4 regions of the Streptomyces sp. Ag109_G2-15 genome follow, and region 1 is predicted to be linked to each of the others. Evidence: riboswitches for the same ligand, from Rfam matches in the RefSeq annotation. Region 1 holds a riboswitch; each other region holds the start of a gene.

Region 1 (4,016 bases):
GTCGTAGCCGTACCGGTCGCGGAGGGTTCGGCACCGCCGGAATGGCCGCCGTGGCTGAGCAGCGTTGCGGCGGAGAGAAGGGTCAGGCGGACGCTTCCGTCAGCTGCTTCAGTTCCGTGTCCGTCAGCCGCAGCTCCGCCACCCCCAGCAGCGCCGGAAGCTGGTCCACCGTCCGGGCCGACGCGATGGGGGCCGTCACCGTCGGCTGGGCGGCCAGCCAGGCGAGGGCGACCGTGGCGACGGGGGCCTCGTGGGCGGTGGCGATCTCGTCCAGGGCCGTGAGGACCTTCTGGCCGCGCTCGGACTCGAGGTGCTTGGCGGCGCCCTGGGCCCGCGCGCTCTCGACCGTCGTACCGGGGCGGTACTTGCCGGTGAGGAAGCCGGAGGCGAGGGCGAAGTACGGGACCGCCGCGAGGCCCGCACGGGCGGCGAGGTCCTGCAGCGGGCCCTCGTAGGTGTCGCGGGAGACCAGGTTGTAGTGGGGCTGGAGGGCGACGTAGCGGGCCAGGCCCTCGCGGTCGGAGAAGTCCAGGGAGGCCTGGAGGCGCTCCGCCGAGATGTTCGAGGCGGCGATGTGCCGGACCTTGCCCGCCTTCACCAGCTCGTCGAGCGCGCCGATGATCTCCTCGACCGGCACCTCGGGCTTGTCGAAGTGGGTGTAGTAGAGGTCGATGTAGTCGGTGTCCAGGCGGCGCAGGGAGGCGTCGGCGGCCGCCTTGATGTTGGCCGCGCTCAGGCCCTGGTACTCGGGGTGCTGGCTGACCTTGGTCGCGATGACGACGTCGGAGCGGTTGCCGCGGGCCTTGACCCACTTGCCGATGATCGTCTCGGACTCCCCGCCCTTGTTGCCCTCGATCCACGCCGAGTAGGAGTCGGCGGTGTCGACGAAGTTGCCGCCGGCGGCCGTGTAGGCGTCGAGGACGGCGAAGGAGGTCGCCTCGTCGGCGGTCCAGCCGAAGACGTTGCCGCCGAGGGCGAGCGGGAAGACCTCGAGGTCGGAGGAGCCGAGTTTGCGCAAAGAAGTCATGCTCTACGTCAACACCGGCGGCGGATGATCGCATTCCGTCCGCCGGTGCCAAGTTCCCGCGAAGAAGGACCTGTCAGGGGAAGGGCCTGTCGGGGGGAGGACCTGTCAGGGGTTGAGGCCCTTGCCGCGCAGCCACGCCATCGGGTCGATGCCGGTGGCCTGGCCGCCCGGGTGGACCTCCAGGTGGAGGTGCGGGCCGGTGACGTTGCCGGTGGCGCCGACGCGGCCGATGACGTCGCCGGTGCCGACCTTCTGGCCGACGGAGACGCTGATCGAGGACTGGTGGCAGAACCACAGCTCGGTGCCGTCGTCGAGGGTGAGGATCGTGCGGTAGCCGTAGGAGCCGGCCCAGCCCGCCTCGGTGATCGTGCCGCTGTGGATGGCCTTGATGAGCGTGCCCGTGGGCGCGGCGAAGTCGAGGCCGGTGTGGTAGCCGGAGGACCACATCGAGCCGGCCTGGCCGAAGGTGCCGGTGATCGTGTACGAGACGACCGGCAGCTTGTACTGCTTGGCCAGGGCGGCCAGGCGCTCCGCCTCGGCCTTCTTCTTGGCGGCGGCCTCCGCCTCCGCCTTGGCGTCGGCGGCCTTCGCGGCGGCTTCCTTCTCCGCCTTGGCGGCCGCGTCGGCGACCTGCTTGTCGGCGGCGGCGACGGCGGCCGCGGTGGCCTTACGGTCGACCTTGCTCTGCTGCTGCTCGGCCTGGGCCATGATCCGGTTGCGCAGGGCCTCGCCCGCGTCGCCCTGGTCGCTGTCGGCGGAGGTCGTGCCGATGTTGCTCAGCGAGGCCGTGGTGGCCTTGGGCGCGTCGGAGGCGGAGGAGTCGTCGCCGAACAGGGAGCCGACGGAGTCCAGGTCGGGCATGGAGATGGAGACCGGCGGCTTGCCGGTGTTGGCGCTGGCCATGCCGCCCGCGCCGACGGCGGCGATGACACCGACGCCGAGGACGGTGGAGCTGCGGGCGAGTCCGCCGCCGCGCTGCTTGGCCACGCGGTGCCGACCGCGTACCGGCTGTATGGACTCCTCGGTGGGGTTCCACTCCTCCCAGGGGCCCTCGTCGGTGTTCCGGGCGCCGAAGTAAGCGAAGGTCTCGGTATCGCTCGGCATGAACGGGGCTTCTGGGGCAGGCCGGTTGGACGCCACGAAGGCGCACTCCTTTCCTTCCTCCGCCTACCGGGTTAGCTGACGGGTTCGGAGCAGGAAGGTCTCCTACGCGCGTATACCTGCCGTGCTTCCACGGCGGCATCCGCGTGATTCACCCCAAGGTGGTGGTTCCCCGGTTCCCTTGCGGGATTCGGCGCGTGCGCACGGAGCCGCCTCTTGTGACGGCTGGGACGACCGCGCTGCGTTATCGAACGTTAATAGACCCGGACGTCAGATTCCAAGCCGTTCCGCTTGATCGTTAATGGCTTTCAGGGTGGACGTAGGGGTCACGACCGGTGGAAAACGGGCGAGTTGACCAGCGCTCAGGAGTCTCAGCGGTTTTGATGGTGTCTCAGATGTTATGCGGAGGGCTTTCGTACGATCACCTTGGGTGACAGCGGGCGCGGCGGGTCCGGGTGTCAGGGGCGCCGTACGGCCAGCAGCGCCATGTCGTCCGCCATCCCGCCCCCGGAGTGCCGGCGTACTTCCGCGGCGAGGCGGCCGAGCAGGGAGCGGGGGTCGGAGAAGCGGCGTCCGGCAAGCCGGCGCAGGGGGTCGTAGAAACGGCCGTGGGCGTCGCGGGCCTCGGACAGGCCGTCGGTGTAGAGCAGCAGGGTGGCGCCGCTCGGGAAGCCGGACTCGGTCGCGCGGTCGGGCCACCGGCCCAGGTCGGCCATGCCCAGCGGCAGCGCGGGCTCGGGCGCGGCCAGGGTGCGCAGGGTGCCGTCGTCGTGCAGGAGCAGCGGTGGCGGGTGGCCGCGGTTGACGATGCGGACGACGCCGTCGTCGCTGCCGTCGCTGCTGCCGCCGTGTGGGAGTTCGGCGAGGACGGCGGTGGTGAAGCCCTCGAAGGCGTCGATCCCGTCCCGCCGGGTTCGCTCGCGGGCCAGCGCCCGCTCCAGCCGCTGGGCCACCGCCTCCAGCGTGGTCTCCTGCTCGGCGGCCTCCCGGAACGCCCCGATCACCACGGCGACGGCGGCGACCGCGCCCATGCCCTTGCCGCGTACGTCCCCGACGACCAGCCGTACGCCGTGCGGGCTGTCCTGCACCGCGTACAGGTCTCCGCCGATGAAGGCGTCCTCCTGTGCCGCCTCGTACCGGGCCGCGATGTCGAAACCGGCGATACGGGCGTCCGGTTCGGGCAGGACGGCCCGCTGGGCGGCCTCGGCGATCTCCCGGGCGGAGGCGAGCCGCCGGTCGCCGAGGCGCAGGACGCGGTTGATGGCGGCGGCCAGCAGGGCGACCGTGCTCACGGTGACGACCTCGGTGATCGTGTGCACGTCCGGCTCCAGACCGAACCGGGCGTGTACGGCGACGGTGGCGGCGAGTGCGGCGAGGCCGGTGAGGAGCGTGGTGCGCAGCGAGGCCAGGGGCGCGGCGATCAGCGGGGCGGCCGTGAAGAAGGGCACGGCGGTGAAGACGCGGGGGGTGAGGAGGTCGTAGAGGATCCCGGCGGCGATCAAGAGGGCGGGCAGGAGCCGGGCCAGGGTGCGGGGGGTGAGGTGGTGGGGGTGGCGGCGCTTGTCTGGGGGGAGGGGGGCGGGGGCTGGGGCGGGACCCGAGACGCGGCCGGGGGCAGGGGCGGGGGCGGGGTCGTCGGGGAGGTGGTCGCCGGGTCTGGCGTTTGGGTTCTGCTCCAGCTCACCAGGGCGCACTGCTCGTCTCCCGTGCCCTTTCCCGTGTCCTTGACGTGCGTCCAGCCTGGCGGGAGCGGGGAGGGCGGGCGACTGCTGTGGACCGAGCGGATGATCGAGTGTGACGTATGCCACTAGGCAGCCTGTCGCGGGGAAGCCGGGAAACACTCAGGGCCGGAATCCATTGCTGGATTCCGGCCCTGAGCCTTCAGTAG
Region 2 (4,016 bases), 1.1 Mb from region 1:
CCGACGCCCGCGGGTCCGGTCTCCCACAGCTCCCAGCACCACGACCTCGCCCGCTTCGCCGGCAAGGAGCTGATCGTCGTCGGCGCCGGCCAGTCCGCGCTGGAGACGGCCGCCCTCGCGGCCGAGGCCGGCGCCCAGGTGCGCGTGGTCTCGCGCGGCCGCGGCCGGGTCGCCTTCGGCGCCCCGCCCTGGGACCAGCCGAGGCTGCGCCCCGAGTCCCCCTTCGGCCGTGCCTGGTCCCTGTGGGCGCTCAGCTACTACCCCCAGCCGTACCGCTTCCTGCCCGCCCGGACCCGCCACTACCTGGTCCGCCGGGTTCTCGGCCCGCTCGGCGCCTGGTGGCTGCGCGACCGCTTCGAGGGCAAGGTCCAGGTCCACGAGGTCGAGCGGGTGGTGGGCGCCGAGGCCCCGGACGGCAGCCCGGTCCTCACCGTCAGCACCCACGGCGCACGCACCGAGCGGCTCCTGGCCGACCACGTCATCGCGGCCACCGGCTACCGCGTGAACATCGCCGCGATGGACTTCCTCGGCCATGAACTGCGCACCCGGCTGGCGGTGAGCCGGGGCACGCCCAGGCTCGGACCCGGGTACGTCTCCTCCGTCCCCGGCCTGTACTTCACCGGCCTTCCGGCGGCGTCCTCGTACGGCCCGGTGATGCGCTTCGTCTGCGGCACGGAGTTCGCCTCGCCGCGCCTGGCCAGGCACCTGGCGGCGGCACACGGCTGAGCTGCCCGGACGCTCCTTGCGCCTCCTCGGCTGCCCCCCTGCCTGAAGGAACTCCTCGGACGGGTCGGCGGCCGCGCGTGTGTGCATGCAGCCGGCGGGCCGGCCCCACGCACACACGCGCGGAGTGCTCCCACAGCAGCGGACGCGCCGAAAAATCCAGCGCCCGTGCGCACACCCACACGGTGAATCTGCGCAAGGCGGGCGCGAGAGAGGAGCGGATCGCCGCCGTCGGCACCTGGCGTGACGCGCCCTTCTGCGGCGACGCCGAGCGCATGACGAGGCTCGCCGACCGCTCCGAGGAGTCCGTGCCGGACGCGCTGCGGGACGGTGGCCGACCACTTCGACGGGAAGCAGCTCTCCGCACTGCTCCTCAGCATCTCGCGCACCAACATGTTCAACCGCGTGAACACCACCATCAGGGAGTCCGTAGGCACCACTTGGGGCTGAGGAGCACACAAGTCCAGGAACATCAGGGTGAGTCGGCGGGGCGCGCTGTCCGTATTCTCTGATCATGGCCGCACCCCCCGCATATTCACTGATCGCCACCGACCTGGACGGGACGTTGCTGCGCGACGACGACACCGTCTCCGACCGGTCGCGCGCCGCACTCGAGCGGGCGGCGCGGGCCGGCGCCCGGCACCTGGTGGTGACGGGCCGCCCGGCCCCCCGGGTACGGCCGCTCCTGGAGGGCCTCGGCAGCACGGGGCTCGCGGTGTGCGGGCAGGGCGCGCAGGTCTACGACGCCGGCGCCGACCGTCTGCTGTGGTCGGTCCGGCTGGACCGGGAACTGGCCGAGACCGCGCTCGGCAAGATCGAGGCCGAGGTGGGGCAGGTCTACGCGGCCGTCGACCAGGACGGCGTCGACGGGCTCACCCTGATCGAGCCGGGGTATCTGATGCCGCACCCGACCCTGCCCGCGGTGCGGGTCGGGCGGCGCGACGATCTGTGGTGCGAGCCCATCAGCAAGGTGCTGCTGCGCCACCACGCGCTGTCCGACGACGAGTTGGCCGCGATCGCGCGCTCGGTGGTGGGCTCGCTTGCGACGGTCACGATGTCGGGGCCGGGGACCGTGGAGCTGCAGCCGTGCGGCATCACCAAGGCGACGGGGCTGGCGCTGGCCGCCGAGCACCTGGGGATCGCCGCCGACCGGGCCCTCGCGTTCGGCGACATGCCCAACGACATCCCCATGTTCGACTGGGCCGCGCGCGGTGTCGCCATGGCCAACGCCCACCCCGAACTCAAGGCCGTCGCAGATGAGATCACCACGTCGAACGAGGACGACGGCATCGCCGTCGTCCTCGAAAGACTGTTCCCGACCGACTGACCGGGATATCAGTAGGGCCTGCCGCCGGCGCCGGTCAGTAGGCGCCGAAGACGTTGTCGATCGACCCGTAGCGCGCGGCCGCGTAGTTGCAGGCGGCCGTGATGTTCGCGACCGGGTCGTAGATGTCGTAGGACGTTCCGGCCACGTGGTACGCGTTGAACGTCGGGTCGATGACCTGGAGGAGGCCCTTGGACGGGATGCCCTTGGCCGCGTTGGAGTCCCAGAGGTTGATGGCCGCCGGGTTGCCCGAAGACTCGCGGATGACGTTGCGGTAGATGCCGTTGTACGTCCCCGGGATGCCCTTCTGGGCCATGATCGCGAGCGACTCGCGGATCCAGCCGTCGAGGGTGTTCGGGTACCCGGCGAGCGTGGTGGACGGCGTGGCGGCCGTGGGCGTGGCCGCGGAGGCGCTGGCCGCGCCGATGAGCGGGAGGGCGAGCACGGCGGCGCCGGTGCCGATGACGGCGAGCTTGCGGACGAGGCGGTTGGTGCGGGTGCGGCGGGGCTGAGCGGCAGCAAGCATGGGGACGTTCCTCTCCGTCGCCTGCGAGGTGAGCTGTCGGGTTCGGGCGGGGAGGTGCCCGGCCGTACCTCTGGGGGGAGGCACGACTTCACCCCTAGCCGTCCCGGCGCGACATGTGTCGTCCGGTCCGGCGGCTTACCTGGGTCCCCCGCTCCTGCCGTACGAATGAGTTCGTCGATGGGTGGTGTCAGACGCGGCAGGATTCGGCGTTCGTCTGACTGGCCCGGAAGCTATGCGACCGCACATGTCAGGAACAAGTACTGGATTCACCCAAAGAGGCAGTTGACCTTGATCTGTTCCGAATGGGGTACTTGATCCTTTGCGGTTGCCAACGCTCAACTGGCCGATGGGGCAAGGGGAGAACGGGGGTGGCGCCGATTGGCCGATTCGCGGCCCGCGTGACCCAATTCACGAAATGGCAAAGAGTACCAAATCAGACATGGGGGATTCGGGAGATTCGCCGGGCGTGGTGCAAAAGGAGTACTCCGCCCGCCGTGCGGTTCGCGACAAATCGGGCGAGATCCTGTTAAGTCATTGTGTACCCACACTTATCAGATGATCAAAAACATACCGGCCGTGATCCGATACCGCCCGGGCTGGACCGGTGGGCGCTATCGGTGATCGAAACAGGACCGGATACGCTGACTTGAGTGATGGCAACGACCTATCGACAAACCGTGTAATCGCCAGCAGACACCAGCAGACAGGAGACCCCTCGTGACCGTCGTCGGGCCGTTCGGGCTGAGCGTGCGGGACCAGGCTCTGGAAGCCGATGTCCAGGCCGGATTGGCGGCTGTCGAGGAAGGCTTGCTCGAAGCCACCAAGAGCGAGGTCCCGTTCATCACGGAGGCCGCGCAGCACCTCGTACGGGCCGGTGGGAAGCGGTTCAGGCCGCTGCTCGTGATGCTCGCGGCGCAGTTCGGCGACCCGTACGCGCCGGGCGTCGTGCCGTCGGCCGTCGTCGTGGAGCTGACCCACCTGGCCACGCTGTACCACGACGACGTCATGGACGAGGCGTCCGTGCGGCGTGGTGTGGACAGCGCCAACACCCGCTGGGGCAACTCGGTCGCGGTCCTCACCGGCGACTTCCTCTTCGCCCGCGCCTCCCAGATCCTCGCCGACCTCGGCCCCGAGGCGGTCCGGGTGCAGGCCCTCGCGTTCGAGCGGCTGGTCACCGGGCAGATCCTGGAGACCGCGGGCCCCTCGGACGGCCGCGACCCGGTCGACCACTACCTGGACGTGCTCGGCGGCAAGACGGGCTCCCTGGTGGCCGTGTCGTGCCGGTTCGGCGCGATGATGTCCGGCGCCGACGAGACGGTCGTCGACGTGCTCACCCAGTACGGCGAACGGCTCGGGGTCGCCTTCCAGCTCGCGGACGACGTCCTGGACATCGCCTCCGACTCGCACGAGTCCGGGAAGACCCCCGGGACCGACCTGCGCGAG
Region 3 (4,016 bases), 2.6 Mb from region 1:
GGTCCAGGAGGTCGCCAAGGCCCGCCTGCGCCCCGACAACCGCGCGGTCCTCGTCTACGAGCCGAAGCACCCGGAGACGGTCCAGGACGCCGACGTACCCGAGGACCCGGAGCAGGAAGCGACCGTAGAGGCCGGTAACGACAACGAGGAGACGGCCAAGTGACCGAGCTCGCCACGATGGACTTCCACCCCCAGCCGCAGCCGGGCGAGGCCAAGCCCTGGGCGTTCCCGGCCCCCGAGCGCGGCACGCTGGACAACGGCCTGACCGTGCTGCGCTGCCACCGCCCCGGCCAGCAGGTCGTCGCCGTCGAGGTACTGCTGGACGCGCCTCTGGACGCCGAGCCGGCCGGCCTGGACGGCGTCGGCACGATCATGGCGCGGGCCTTCTCCGAGGGCACCGACAAGCACTCCGCCGAGGAGTTCGCCGCCGAGCTGGAGCGGGCCGGCGCCACGCTCGACGCGCACGCCGACCACCCCGGCGTCCGCCTCAGCCTGGAGGTCCCGGCCTCCCGCCTGGCCAAGGGCCTCGGCCTGCTCGCCGACGCCCTGCGCGCGCCCGCCTTCGCCGAGAGCGAGGTCGAGCGGCTGGTCCGCAACCGCCTGGACGAGATCCCGCACGAGCTGGCCAACCCCGCCCGCCGTGCCGCCAAGGAACTCTCCAAGGAGCTGTTCCCGGCGACCTCGCGCATGTCGCGCCCGCGCCAGGGCACCGAGGAGACGGTCGAGAAGATCGACGCGGCGGGCGTACGCGCCTTCTACGACCGCCATGTGCGGCCCGCCACGGCCACCGCGGTGGTGGTCGGCGACCTCACCGGCACCGACCTGGATGCGCTGCTCGCCGACACCCTGGGTGCCTGGACGGGCACCGCGGGCGCGCCGCGTCCCGTGCCGCCGGTGACGGCCGACGACACCGGCCGGGTGGTCATCGTCGACCGGCCGGGTGCCGTTCAGACGCAGCTGCTCATCGGCCGGATCGGACCCGACCGGCACGACCGCGTGTGGCCCGCCCAGGTGCTCGGCACCTACTGCCTCGGCGGCACCCTCACCTCGCGCCTGGACCGCGTCCTGCGCGAGGAGAAGGGCTACACCTACGGCGTGCGCGCCTTCGGACAGGTCCTGCGCTCCGCGCCGGACGACACCGGCGCCGCGATGCTCGCCATCAGTGGCTCCGTGGACACCCCCAACACCGGCCCCGCGCTGCAGGACCTGTGGACGGTGCTGCGCACGCTCGCGGCGGAGGGGCTGACCGACGCCGAGCGGGACGTCGCCGTGCAGAACCTGGTCGGTGTGGCGCCGCTGAAGTACGAGACCGCGGCGGCCGTCGCGGGCACGCTGGCGGACCAGGTCGAGCAGCACCTGCCCGACGACTTCCAGGCGACGCTGTATCAGCAGCTCGCCGGCACCGGCACCGTGGAGGCCACCGCGGCGGTCATCAACGCCTTCCCGGTGGACCGCCTGGTGACCGTCCTCGTCGGTGACGCGGCCGAGATCAAGGCGCCGGTCGAGGCGCTCGGCATCGGCGAAGTCACCGTCGTGGCCGCCGAGTAGCGGTCCGGCGGCGCCACGCGCGCGTGGGGGCCCTGACGGCCGACGGGTCGTCAGGGCCCTTTGCTGTGCGCGACGCTGGAGCACCTTCCCCAGATGTCCGAATTGGGGCGGAGGTTGCCTGTCTGACCTGTGGGATGCGCTACAAAAGCCCGGATCCGTTTGGGGATCGAAAGTCGGGCCCTTTAGCGTCTTCCGGGCTGTTCGTCAGGCAGTGCGCCGCGCCCGCGGCACCGGACAGTCATCGCCGAGTCCCCGTACGGCGCGAGCCAGGGGAGCCGGGGACCCACGCAGTCCCTGGGGTGAATCGGACGCCCGCGCGCGAGCGAGGGGGTCCGTAGGAGACCTTCCTGCTCCGAACCCGTCAGCTAACCCGGTAGGCGAGAGGGAAGGAAAGGACCAGCCACTTCATGGCGTTCATGTGCGCCACCGGGAAGCACCGCAAGCCCGGTCGGGTCAAGCGCACCACCGCTCAGGCGGCCGGTGTCGCGGCCCTCACCACCACCGGCGTCATCGGCACCCTGGCGGCCACCCCGGCGCTCGCCGCGGACAACTCCGTCGAGGACACCGGTCTCACCCCGGTCATCACCGTGAGCGACAAGGTCGCCGAGCAGATCGACGCGCAGGCCGAGGCCCAGCAGGAGGCCGCGCGGCAGAAGGCGGCCGAGGAGGCCGCGGCCAAGGCGGCGGCCGAGGAGGCGAAGAAGGAGCGCGAGGCCCAGGCCCGCGCCGCGCGTGAGGCCGAGCGCAAGCGCCTGAACGCCTTCGTCGCCCCGATCGCGCACTCGTACGTCTCCACCGGCTACCGGGCCAGCAGCTCCCTGTGGTCCTCCGGCTCCCACACCGGCATCGACTTCCACGCGGCCAGCGGGACGTCCGTCCACGCGGTCGGCTCCGGCACGGTCGTCTCCACCGGCTGGGGCGGCGCGTACGGCAACCAGATCGTGATCCGGATGGCCGACGGCATGTACACCCAGTACGGCCACCTGTCGTCGATCGGCGTCACCGTGGGCCAGAAGGTCCTCCCGGCCAGCAGATCGCCCTGTCCGGCGCGACGGGCAACGTCACCGGACCGCACCTGCACTTCGAGGCCCGTACGACCCCCGAGTACGGCTCGGACGTCGACCCGATCGCCTACCTCCGCCAGCACGGCGTGAACGTCTGACGCTCCGGCGCACGACATCCCGAAGCCCCGGCTCACGAGCCGGGGCTTTCGTCGTTTTTCGCAGCGCCTGCCGCATCTGCTGTCCAAAAAATATCCCTGGATTCCGGCCTGCCGTCGGAAATTCCGGCTCATTGCAATAGAGTCACGGAACACACGTCCACGTCGACGTTTCACGGGGATTAAGGCGGAGGTCGGTCATGCGTATTCCGGCGCACTCGGTGTGCACGGCGATCCGGGACGACATCGTCGCGGGTGTCTACGAGCGCGGCAGCCGCCTCACCGAGGAAGTACTGGCCCGTCGCTACGGCGTCTCGCGCGTCCCCGTCCGTGAGGCCCTGCGCACCCTGGAGGCGGAGGGCTTCGTGGTGACCCGGCGGCACGCGGGCGCGTGCGTGGCCGAGCCGACCGAGCAGGAGGCCGCCGACCTGCTGGAGATGCGCACGCTGCTGGAGCCGCTCGGCGCCTCCCGGGCCGCCCAGCGGCGCACCGAGGCCCATCTGAAGGTGCTGCGCGGTCTGGTCCGGCTGGGCCAGGAGCGGGCCAGGCGGGGCAACAGCGAGGATCTGCGCTCGCTGGGCGGCTGGTTCCACGAGACACTGGCGCAGGCCGCCGGCAGCGCCTCGCTGACGTCGATGCTGACCCAGCTGCGGCACAAGATCGCCTGGATGTACACGGTGGAGGCACCGCCGAGCCCGGTGGACTCCTGGGCGGAGCACGGCGCGATCGTGGACGCGGTGGCCCGCGGCGACAGTGAGCGCGCGCGGGCGATCACGGCGCTGCACACCGAGCGCTCGACGGGCGCGCACCGGTTGCGGTTCACCTCGGGTGGGGACCGCTCCGAGCGTGTGAGGAACTCGCAACATGCCGTAAACATGTCGAGCCTGCGGCATTAACACGGGCGCCGTATACAAAGAGGGGATATTCAGCGGACCGGTATTTCCGCTGCCCTTTTTCCGGCGCGCCGCGAATTCACGGTCGCGTGCCTTTCGTGTGCCCGTGGTGAATTCCTCGAACCGGGTGCGAAAACGCGGAAGCCGCGCCACCCGGAAAGGGCGACGCGGCTTCCTGGCGCACCTCAGACGGTCTCGGGAAGCTCTTCCAGACCCTCGGAGACCAGCTTGGCCAGACGGTCCAGGGCGACTTCGGCGCCCTCGGCGTCGGAGGCGAGGACGATCTCCTCGCCGCCCTGGGCGCCCAGACCCAGGACAGCCAGCATGGAGGCCGCGTTGACGGGGTTGCCGTCAGCCTTGGCGATCGTCACCGGGACACCTGCGGCCGTGGCGGCCCGGACGAAGATGGAAGCGGG
Region 4 (4,016 bases), on a different contig from region 1:
CCGCTGCTTCACCGACGCCGGCTGGCCCGGGGAGCCGTACCCGCAGCGCCTGTGGGTCGACCACGTCCGCGCCCTGTACGCCCTGCTGGACCGGCTGCGCGCCGCCCATCCCTCGGTCGCCTTCGAGTCCTGCTCGGGCGGCGGCGGGAGGATCGACCTGGGCGTGATGAGCCGCACCGACCAGGTGTGGACCTCCGACAACACCGACCCGCTCGACCGGCTCGCCATCCAGCACGGCTTCAGCCAGATCCACCCCGCGCGGGTCATGGCGGCCTGGGTCACCGACAGCCCGAACACCCAGCTCAACGGGCGGGAAAGCTCGCTGCGGTTCCGCTTCGTCAGCTCGATGGCCGGGGTGCTCGGCGTCGGCGGCGACCTCACCGAGTGGACCGGGGAGGAGCTGGCCGAAGCCCACCGGTGGGTGGAGCTGTACAAGGAGATCCGCCCGGTCGTCCAGCGCGGCGACCAGTACCGGCTGCGGCCCCCGGCGGGCGGCCTCAGTGCCGTCCAGTACGTCCTCGGGGACGAGACCGTGGTCCTCGCCTGCCTGCAGGCGCAGCACTACGGCGAGCCGGTCCCGGCGCTGCGGCTGCGCGGACTCGACCCGACGGCGTCGTACGAATGCCGCGAAACGGGTGAAGTGCACCGCGGGGCGGTCCTGCTGCACCACGGGCTGCGCACCGGACTGAAGGGTGACCTGGATGCGACGGTTCTCCGACTGCGTCGCATCTGAGCTTTCTGTCCGAATTGGAGCCTTCATTCCAACTCGCTCTGGAATGAGGGGGCGTGGGGAGTCGGGGCGTGAGGAGCGTCATATTCGTGACCGTGCGTCGCGCGTCATGTCCACGTAATTCCGATAGCGGCAAAGGGAATTGAAAAGGGGAGAGATTCGGGAATTCACGGAGAGTGACCGTGAATTCCCGAATTGGATCACTTGAGACCCCGACGTCGGGAACCGGTCGCTTGTCCGGGTCCGTCTTGCTCGCTTACGTTCGCCACCAATCCGGACGGAACGCCGAATCCTGCCGCCGCCCGGAGTCCCCACACACTTCACCCGTGTTCGGCAGGAGCGGGGGACCCACCAGGTATGACTGCCTGTCCCGGTCTCCGCGACAGGCTGGGGGTGTAGCCGCGCAGCGCGCGGCCGGGCAGCTCCAGCCCGAACCCGACAGCTCACCTCGCAGGCGCCGGAGAGGAATGCGCCATGCCCGCGAAGGGTAAGCACCGCCGTCCCAAGGCCCCGCGTTTCACCCGCTCGATCGCCGTCGCCGGAACCGGTGGCGCCGCGCTGGTCCTGCCGTTCTTCGGGGCCACCGGAGCGCACGCCGCCACCGCGCAGTCCGTTTCCGGAAAGGCCGTGCAGTCCCTTCCGTCCGTGGCGAAGACGGCCGCGAAGAAGGCGGCCGCACAGCAGAATTCGGGCGTGCGCACCTACACGGTGCAGTCCGGTGACTGGCTCGCGAAGATCGCCGACGACCAGCACGTCAGCGGCGGCTGGCAGCGGCTCTACGACGACAACCGGCAGGCCGTCGGCCAGGACCCCTCGCTGATCCACCCGGGTCTGAAGCTGTCGCTCGGCGGGCAGGCCGCCCAGACGCACACCGAGCCCTCCGCTCCCGCCCCCGCGCGGGCGCCGCAGTCCCAGGCCGCCGACACCTCCGGTGCCGCCACCGCCCCCTCCACCGGCTACACCCTCCCGGTCACCGGCGCCACCATCGGCACCGGCTACCACGTGGCCGGCAGCATGTGGTCCAGCGGCTACCACACCGGCGTCGACTTCGTCGTGCCGACCGGCACCTCGCTCAAGGCCGTCGCCGCCGGCACCGTCGTCTCCGCCGGGTGGGGCGGCGCGTACGGCAACCAGGTCGTCATCAAGCTGAACGACGGCTACTACGCCCAGTACGGCCACCTCTCGCAGCTCTCCGTCTCGGCCGGCCAGACCGTGACCGCGGGCCAGCAGATCGGCCTCTCCGGTGCGACCGGCAACGTGACCGGCCCGCACCTGCACTTCGAGATCCGCACCACGCCGAACTACGGCTCGGACATCGACCCCGTCGGCTACCTCCGCACGCACGGCGTCGCCGTCTGAGGCTCCGGCTTCCAGGGACCCACTCCTCGAGAATCACCTGCCTGATACGCAGTCGAAGGCCGGACCCCGATCCACGGGTCCGGCCTTCGGCATGTGCGCTCGTACCACCCGTCTCGTTGCGGTCCTGTGGCGGCCGCGCCCAGGGTGTCGACAGGAGAGGTGGGGTGCGGACACAGTGGCCTGCGTGGGATGCAAGCGCTTTCTGTCTCCGTTTTCCGTCTCCGCTTCCCGTCTGTGAAGGAGCCACCCGACGTGACGACCACCCGCCGCGGCTTCGCGGCCCTCGCGGCCTCGGCCGCCCTCACCGCCCTCGCCCCCGCACCGGCCGCCCACGCCGCACCCCGCCACCGCCGCCTCCTCGCCCATGACGACTTCCGGCACGGGCTCGGCCAGTGGGTCACCGAACTCCAGGACGGCGGCAGCGTCACCGCCGCCGACGGCGTCCTGGACATCGACGTGCCGAGCGGCGCCACGGTCTGGTTCCGGCAGCGGCTCGACGGGCCGTACGTCCTCGAGTACACCGCCACCGCGGTCTCGGCGGGCGGCGCCAACGACCGGGTCTCCGACCTGAACAACTTCTGGAACGCCACCGACGTCCGTTCTCCGGACGACCTGTTCGCCGCCCGCCGGGGCGGCGCGCTCGCCGAGTACGACTACCTCACGACCTACTACGTCGGCTACGGCGCCAACTCCAACACCACGACCCGGCTGCGCCGCTACGTCGGCGAGCCCGGCGTCCGCCCGCTCGTCTACGACTACACCGAACCCCTGCTGGTCCCCGGCCGGCCCAACCATGTGCGGATCGTGTCGGACGGCTCGCTCGTGCAGTGGTGGAACAACGGGCGGCTCGTGTTCGACTACACGGACCCGGAGCCGTACACCGGCGGACACTTCGCCTTCCGGACCGTGTGGAGCCACTTCCGGGTCAGCGGCTTCCGGGTGTGGCGATCGCACGGTCAACGCGCCTGACCGGGCCGCTATTCCTGGATTGGCAAATTATTTAAGGGTGTCTCATCTCACCGTCCGTCAACCCCTGCTTACGGTCGCGTAGGTCACATCCGAAGGTGAATCATGGTCCGACGTGGCAGACGATTCGAAGAATGACAACAGATCAGTGATCGGGTCGTACGTGGCGGTGGGGGACAGCTTCACCGAGGGCGTGGGCGACCCCGGACCCGACGGGGCGTTCGTGGGCTGGGCCGACCGGTTCGCGGTACTGCTCGCGGACCGGCGCCCCGAGGGCGACTTCGCGTACACCAACCTGGCCGTGCGCGGAAAGCTGCTCGACCAGATCGTGGCGGACCAGCTCCCGAAGGCCGTCGAACTGGCCCCGGACCTCGTCTCCTTCTGCGCGGGCGGCAACGACATCATCCGGCCCGGCACCGACCCGGACGAGGTGGCCGAGCGCTTCGAGCGGGCGGTGGTCCAGCTCACCGAGGCCGTGGGCACGGTGCTGGTGACGACCGGCTTCGACACCCGTGGCGTCCCCCTTCTCAAGCATCTGCGCGGCAAGATCGCCACCTACAACGGGCACGTCCGCGCCATCGCCGACCGGTACGGCTGTCCCGTGCTCGACCTGTGGTCCCTGAAGTCCATCCAGGACCGCAGGGCGTGGGACGACGACCGGCTCCACCTCTCACCCGAGGGCCACACGCGCGTGGCGCTGCGCGCCGGCCAGGCCCTCGGCCTGCAGGTCCCGGCCGACCCGGAGCAGCCCTGGCCGGCGCTCCCGCCCCGGGGCACCCTGGAGATCCGTCGCGACGACGTCCACTGGGCCCGTGAGTACCTGGTCCCGTGGATCGGCCGCCGGCTGCGCGGTGAGTCCTCCGGGGACCATGTGACGGCGAAGGGCACCCTGTCGCCGGACGACATCAAGATGCGGATCGCGTCGGTGGCGTGACGGCCACGGTCCGTGCCCCGCACCGCG

The links. Region 1 has a riboswitch for cyclic di-AMP ahead of CRP49_RS14530 (M23 family metallopeptidase). Riboswitches for the same ligand answer to the same signal wherever they lie in the genome.
Positions count from the first base shown of each region.
Region 2: another riboswitch for cyclic di-AMP. It lies ahead of CRP49_RS09440 (transglycosylase SLT domain-containing protein); the one in region 1 lies ahead of CRP49_RS14530 (M23 family metallopeptidase).
Region 3: another riboswitch for cyclic di-AMP. It lies ahead of CRP49_RS02625 (M23 family metallopeptidase); the one in region 1 lies ahead of CRP49_RS14530 (M23 family metallopeptidase).
Region 4: another riboswitch for cyclic di-AMP. It lies ahead of CRP49_RS43265 (LysM peptidoglycan-binding domain-containing M23 family metallopeptidase); the one in region 1 lies ahead of CRP49_RS14530 (M23 family metallopeptidase).

Region 1 covers NZ_OCNI01000001.1:3,245,744-3,249,759, reverse strand. The annotation lists gene CRP49_RS14540 (PrsW family intramembrane metalloprotease) at 1-7, shown strand, start outside; gene CRP49_RS14535 (aldo/keto reductase) at 83-1,027, opposite strand; gene CRP49_RS14530 (M23 family metallopeptidase) at 1,133-2,167, opposite strand; cyclic di-AMP (ydaO/yuaA leader) riboswitch at 2,175-2,334, opposite strand; gene CRP49_RS14525 (PP2C family protein-serine/threonine phosphatase) at 2,587-3,822, opposite strand; tRNA gene CRP49_RS14520 (tRNA-Met) at 4,014-4,016, opposite strand, start outside.
Region 2 covers NZ_OCNI01000001.1:2,172,555-2,176,570, reverse strand. The annotation lists gene CRP49_RS09455 (FAD-dependent oxidoreductase) at 1-726, shown strand, start outside; gene CRP49_RS09445 (HAD family hydrolase) at 1,238-2,050, shown strand; gene CRP49_RS09440 (transglycosylase SLT domain-containing protein) at 2,085-2,573, opposite strand; cyclic di-AMP (ydaO/yuaA leader) riboswitch at 2,579-2,792, opposite strand; gene CRP49_RS09435 (polyprenyl synthetase family protein) at 3,291-4,016, shown strand, end outside.
Region 3 covers NZ_OCNI01000001.1:640,954-644,969, reverse strand. The annotation lists gene CRP49_RS02635 (pitrilysin family protein) at 1-163, shown strand, start outside; gene CRP49_RS02630 (pitrilysin family protein) at 160-1,548, shown strand; cyclic di-AMP (ydaO/yuaA leader) riboswitch at 1,781-1,943, shown strand; partial or broken gene CRP49_RS02625 (M23 family metallopeptidase) at 1,956-2,710, shown strand; gene CRP49_RS02620 (GntR family transcriptional regulator) at 2,908-3,603, shown strand; gene CRP49_RS02615 (HPr family phosphocarrier protein) at 3,786-4,016, opposite strand, start outside.
Region 4 covers NZ_OCNI01000002.1:1,515,907-1,519,922, reverse strand. The annotation lists gene CRP49_RS43270 (alpha-galactosidase) at 1-733, shown strand, start outside; cyclic di-AMP (ydaO/yuaA leader) riboswitch at 1,037-1,200, shown strand; gene CRP49_RS43265 (LysM peptidoglycan-binding domain-containing M23 family metallopeptidase) at 1,205-2,089, shown strand; gene CRP49_RS43260 (DUF6250 domain-containing protein) at 2,342-3,058, shown strand; gene CRP49_RS43255 (SGNH/GDSL hydrolase family protein) at 3,204-3,989, shown strand.